DNA from 2 places in the Streptomyces sp. NBC_01237 genome. Region 2 is predicted to be linked to the other one. Evidence: predicted binding sites of a transcription regulator. Region 2 holds the regulator's gene; the other holds the start of a gene.
What was found. Region 2 encodes HrcA, which represses chaperone genes, less so after heat shock. Its sites were predicted from a motif close to TTNGCACTCNGNNNNNCNGAGTGCNAA; they were not measured.

Region 1 (3,193 bases), 2.3 Mb from region 2:
CGCCGGAGGGAGCACCGAGCACCGCGCGCGAAGTGCGCCGCGAACGCCCGAGGGCGGCACCCCCTTGCAGGGGGTGCCGCCCTCGGTATGTCGGACAGCTCCGATCCACCGGTCTCCCGGAAGGATCAGAAGTCCATGTCACCGCCCGGCATGCCGCCCGGAGCGGCCGCAGAGGCCTTCTCCGGCTTGTCGGCGATGACGGCCTCGGTGGTGAGGAAGAGCGCGGCGATGGACGCGGCGTTCTGCAGAGCGGAGCGCGTGACCTTCGCCGGGTCGAGAATGCCCTCGGCGATCATGTCGACGTACTCGCCGGTCGCGGCGTTGAGGCCGTGACCGATCGGCAGGTTGCGCACCTTCTCCACGACGACGCCACCCTCAAGACCACCGTTGACGGCGATCTGCTTGAGCGGGGCCTCCAGCGCGAGCTTCACGGCGTTGGCGCCCGTGGCCTCGTCGCCGGTCAGGTCGAGCTTCTCGAAGACGGCCGAGGCCTGGAGCAGAGCCACGCCACCACCGGCGACGATGCCCTCCTCGACAGCGGCCTTGGCGTTGCGCACCGCGTCCTCGATGCGGTGCTTGCGCTCCTTGAGCTCGACCTCGGTCGCGGCACCGGCCTTGATGACGGCCACGCCGCCGGCCAGCTTCGCGAGGCGCTCCTGGAGCTTCTCGCGGTCGTAGTCCGAGTCGGAGTTCTCGATCTCGGCACGGATCTGGTTGACGCGACCCTGAACCTGGTCGCTGTCACCGGCGCCGTCGACGATCGTGGTCTCGTCCTTGGTGATGACGACCTTGCGGGCACGGCCGAGCAGGTCCAGGCCGGCGTTCTCCAGCTTGAGACCGACCTCCTCGGAGATCACGGTGCCACCGGTGAGGATGGCGATGTCCGCGAGCATGGCCTTGCGGCGGTCACCGAAGCCCGGAGCCTTGACGGCGACGGACTTGAACGTGCCCTTGATCTTGTTGACGACCAGGGTCGACAGGGCCTCGCCCTCGACGTCCTCGGCGATGATCAGCAGCGGCTTGCCCGACTGCATGACCTTCTCCAGCAGCGGGATCAGGTCCTTGACGCTGGCGATCTTCGAGTTGACGATCAGGATGTACGGGTCGTCGAGCGACGCCTCCATACGCTCCATGTCGGTGGCGAAGTACGCCGAGATGTAGCCCTTGTCGAAGCGCATACCCTCGGTGAGCTCCAGCTCCAGACCGAAGGTCTGGGACTCCTCGACGGTGATGACGCCTTCCTTGCCGACCTTGTCCATCGCCTCGGCGATCTTGGCGCCGATCTCGGTGTCGGCGGCGGAGATGGAGGCCGTCGAAGCGATCTGCTCCTTGGTCTCCACGTCCTTGGCCTGCTCCAGCAGAGCGGCGGAGACGGCCTCGACGGCCTTCTCGATGCCCCGCTTGAGCGCCATCGGGTTGGCACCGGCGGCAACGTTGCGCAGGCCCTCACGGACGAGCGCCTGAGCGAGAACGGTGGCGGTGGTCGTACCGTCGCCGGCGACGTCGTCCGTCTTCTTGGCGACCTCCTTGACCAGCTCCGCACCGATCTTCTCGTACGGGTCCTCGAGCTCGATCTCCTTGGCGATGGAAACACCATCGTTGGTGATCGTGGGCGCGCCCCACTTCTTCTCGAGGACGACGTTACGGCCCTTGGGGCCGAGGGTGACCTTGACGGCGTCGGCGAGCTGGTTCATCCCGCGCTCGAGACCGCGCCGTGCCTCCTCGTCGAACGCGATGATCTTGGCCATGTGAAGTGGTCCTCCCGGACAGGGGTGGATTTCTCCGGACCGAGTGGCGCCCGCGACGGACGGCCTGCGTGCCCGGTGGTTCCTTGCCCCACCGCGCCTGCGGGCCTCACCGGCCCGGTCCAAGTTTCTGTCACTCTCACCTGGAGAGTGCTAACGCCAATGATTAGCACTCGACCCCTGCGAGTGCAAGCAGGTGCCATGGTTTGTGGACAGCCACAGGCCCCTCGCAGGACCGCCACGCGCCGGTCACGGGACAGCGGCGGGACAGCAGTGGGGCCACCCTCCGGGGGCGGCCGGAGCAGTCACCCGGCGCGCGGGCGGCGCACATCGTGGCACCACATCGCGGCGGATGCCCTGGCACAGGTGGTGGCGGATACCGCGGCTCACACCACCGGCACACATCGCCCGGCACGCACGGAGGGCCCGTACCCCATGGGGTACGGGCCCTCCGTGCGTGAGTAGTGTCGTTGGCCGACCGCGCCGAGCTCAGCCGACGGCGAGCTTGACCATGTCCGCCTGCGGCCCCTTCTGGCCCTGCGAGATCTCGAATTCAACTCGCTGACCCTCTTCGAGGGTGCGGTACCCGTCCATCTGGATCGCGCTGTAGTGGACGAAAACATCCGCACCACCGTCGACCGCGATGAAGCCGTACCCCTTCTCCGCGTTGAACCACTTGACGGTGCCCTGAGCCATGCCTAACTCCCCTATTACTGGCCCTTGCACAGGACCGCACTTCGCGGGCCCGGGTCAGAACTCACCCTCCGAAAGGAGAGGGTGCGTGCGCCGTAGCGCGTCGACCGCGGCCGAATGTATCTGCCCAACTGCCCTCTGCAACAGGTCAATCGGACGAGAATTCTGGGCATGGCTGAACACTCGAATATGAGGAATACGTGAGGATCCTGGGCAAGTCGGGCCCGACAAAGGGAACTTACGTCGCAAGGTGCTCAACCACATTGGCTGCTTCTTGTCGTGACCGGGCGCATTCTCATATGCGGGCGGCACGGGCAGCGGAGGGCGCTTCCCCAACTCTACCCCGCTCAACCATGCAGAATTGCCCCCTCCGCTTCTCTCGCGGAGGGGGCAATCGGGGTCACGCGGTGAAGTCAGCAGCCTCCGGCCACTGCCGGAATGATCGAAATGCCCGCGCCGTCCGGGGTGGCCGTCTTCAGGCCGCCCTCGAAGCGCACGTCGTCATCGTTGACGTACACGTTGACGAAGCGGCGCAGCTTGCCCTGGTCGTCCAGGACACGGGCGGCGATGCCCGGGTGGTTCTTCTCCAGGGACTCGATGACCTCGGAGAGGTTGGTGCCCTCCGCAGCGACCTCGGCCTGGCCGTCCGTGTAGGTGCGGAGGATGGTGGGGATGCGGACCTTGACGCTCATGGTGGGGTGCCTTCCTTCGGTCTCGGGGTGATCAGAGGGCGGCGAGGCCGGCTTCGCGGAATG
Region 2 (3,193 bases):
CGCCAGCAGCCTGTCCAGCGCGGCCGGCCAGCGGGAGACGACCGCGTCCCGGCCCGCCTGCGGTTCGCCGGACTCCTCGACCAGGTCGCCGCAGAGCACCACCGCCGGCTCCCCGTCCGGCCCCGGCACCAGCGCCGCCAGATCGTGGCCGCTGTGCGCCGGACCGACATCGGCCAGCAGCACCTGCCGGCCGCCCCCGAGGTCGAGCGTCCACTCCCCGCGCACCTCGTGGTGCGGGGCCACCAGGACATCCACCGCCTGCGCCGCCTGCTCCTCGGGCACCCCGTGGCGTACCGCGGAGGCGCGCAGACCGTCCGCGCCGCTGCTGAGGAGACCGGCGATGCCGACCGCCCCGTACACCTGGGCCCCGGCGAACGCCGCGGTGCCCAGTACATGATCGAAATGCGGGTGGCTCAGTGCGATATGTGTCACCCTCCGGCCGAGCAACGCCTCCGCCTGCGTCCGCAGCTCGACGCCCTCACGCAGCGTCGACCCGGTGTCGTAGAGCAGCGCCGCGCCCGCCCCGGCCACCAGCGCGACCGTCGCATCCCACCCGGGAAGGCGCCGCCGGCCCACACCGTTGCCCAACCGCTCCCAGCCGAACTCTTCCCAAGAGACGTCCATACGGCGACGCTATCGGCAACGACCTGCGCAGTCTCGCGGTAGCGTGGCCGGTCGCCCTTGCCTGGGGGGCACCCCGCCCCCGTACACTGGCCGGGGGGATTGCTGGCACTCGAACGCACAGAGTGCCAGGCAGACACCGGAGACGACAGCTGGAGGTGTGCGCGATGCTCAGCGAACGCAGACTCGAAGTGCTGCGCGCCATCGTCCAGGACTATGTCGGCACCGAGGAGCCCGTCGGCTCCAAGGCGCTCACGGAGCGGCACAAGCTCGGGGTCTCCCCGGCCACCATCCGCAACGACATGGCCGTGCTGGAGGACGAGGGATTCATCGCCCAGCCGCACACGAGCGCGGGGCGCATCCCGACGGACAAGGGCTACCGGCTCTTCGTCGACCGGCTGGCGGGCGTCAAGCCGCTGTCCTCGCCGGAGCGCCGTGCCATCCAGAATTTCCTCGACGGCGCGGTCGACCTCGACGATGTCGTGGGCCGCACCGTACGGCTGCTCGCGCAGCTGACCCGGCAGGTCGCCGTCGTGCAGTACCCCTCGCTGACCCGCTCGACGGTGCGGCACGTGGAGCTGCTGGCGCTGGCTCCAGCCCGGCTGATGCTGGTCCTGATCACCGACACCGGCCGGGTCGAACAGCGTATGATCGACTGCCCCGCGCCGTTCGGTGAGACCTCTCTCGCCGATCTGCGGGCCCGGCTCAACAGCCGGGTCGTCGGACGCCGCTTCGCGGATGTTCCGCAACTGGTGCAGGAGCTGCCGGAATCCTTCGACAGCGAGGACCGGGCCACCGTCTCCACGGTGCTCTCCGTCCTTCTCGAAACGCTGGTCGAGGAGACGGAGGAGCGGCTGATGATCGGCGGCACCTCCAACCTCACCCGCTTCGGGCACGACTTCCCGGTGATGATCCGGCCGGTGCTGGAAGCACTGGAGGAGCAGGTCGTGCTGCTGAAGCTGCTCGGTGAGGCAACGGACTCGGGCATGACCGTACGTATCGGGCACGAGAACGCCCATGAGGGGCTCAACTCCACGTCCGTCGTCGCGGTCGGCTACGGTTCGGGCGACGAGGCAGTCGCCAAACTCGGCGTGGTCGGACCGACCCGCATGGACTACCCCGGAACGATGGGAGCGGTACGCGCAGTGGCACGTTACGTCGGACAGATCCTGGCGGATTCGTAAGTGGCCACGGACTACTACGCCGTACTAGGCGTGCGCCGCGACGCATCTCAGGACGAGATCAAGAAGGCATTCCGGCGGCTCGCCCGCGAGCTGCACCCGGATGTCAACCCGGATCCGAAGACCCAGGAGCGGTTCAAGGAGATCAACGCCGCTTACGAGGTGTTGTCGGATCCGCAGAAGAAGCAGGTCTACGACCTCGGTGGCGACCCGCTGTCCGCCTCCGGCGGAGGCGGCGCGGGCGGATTCGGACAAGGTGGCTTCGGCAACTTCTCCGACATCATGGACGCGTTCTTCGGTACGGCGTCGCAGCGCGGACCCCGTTCGCGCACCCGGCGCGGCCAGGACGCGATGATCCGGCTGGAGATCGACCTCTCCGAGGCGGCCTTCGGCACCACCAAGGACATCCAGGTCGACACGGCGGTCGTCTGTACGACCTGCAGTGGCGAGGGCGCGGCCCCCGGCACCTCCGCCCAGACCTGTGACATGTGCCGCGGTCGCGGCGAGGTCTCCCAGGTCACCCGGTCCTTCCTGGGCCAGGTCATGACCTCGCGGCCCTGCCCGCAGTGCCAGGGCTTCGGTACGGTCGTGCCGACGCCCTGCCCGGAGTGCGCCGGTGACGGCCGCATCCGCTCGCGGCGCACGCTCACCGTGAAGATCCCCGCGGGCGTCGACAACGGCACCCGCATCCAGCTCGCCGGTGAGGGCGAGGTCGGCCCCGGCGGCGGACCGGCCGGCGATCTGTACGTCGAGATCCACGAGCTGCCGCACGCGGTGTTCCAGCGGCGTGGCGACGATCTGCACTGCACGGTCACCATCCCGATGACGGCGGCGGCGCTCGGCACCAAGGTGCCGCTGGAGACGCTCGACGGCCTGGAGGAGATCGACATCAGGCCGGGCACCCAGTCCGGTCAGTCGGTGCCGCTGCACGGGCGCGGGATCACACATCTGCGCGGCGGTGGCCGGGGCGACCTGATCGTGCATGTCGAAGTACTGACCCCGTCCAAGCTGGACTCGGAGCAGGAGCGACTGCTGCGCGAGCTGGCGAAGCTGCGCGGCGAGGAACGGCCCATCGGCCAGTTTCAGCCAGGTCAGCAAGGGTTGTTCTCCCGGCTGAAGGACGCTTTCAACGGCCGCTGAACCGGTCTCGGCCTGTCACCGCACCGCCCGTCGGTCTTGTACCGGCGGGCGGTGCTGCGTACAGCGGTATATCGGTCATGCCGTCTCATGGCTGATTCGGCCCTGTGCGTCGGACATGGCACGATGCGGTCATGTCCTCCGAGTTGACCGATCTCTGCCGGTATCCGATCGTGCAGGCCCCGATGGCGGGCGGTGTCTCGTCCCCGGAACTCGTCGGGGCCGTCGCCGACGCCGGCGGGCTCGGGTTCCTC

Region 1: the regulator HrcA is predicted to act here: its motif matches at 1,912-1,938, upstream of groL (chaperonin GroEL).

The regions. Positions count from the first base shown of each region.
Region 1 covers NZ_CP108508.1:5,036,529-5,039,721, reverse strand. The annotation lists gene groL (chaperonin GroEL) at 126-1,748, opposite strand; gene OG251_RS22395 (cold-shock protein) at 2,235-2,441, opposite strand; gene OG251_RS22390 (MoaD/ThiS family protein) at 2,852-3,130, opposite strand; gene thrC (threonine synthase) at 3,162-3,193, opposite strand, start outside.
Region 2 covers NZ_CP108508.1:2,720,440-2,723,632, reverse strand. The annotation lists gene OG251_RS12115 (MBL fold metallo-hydrolase) at 1-624, opposite strand, end outside; gene hrcA (heat-inducible transcriptional repressor HrcA) at 789-1,805, shown strand; gene dnaJ (molecular chaperone DnaJ) at 1,806-2,942, shown strand; gene OG251_RS12100 (nitronate monooxygenase) at 3,074-3,193, shown strand, end outside.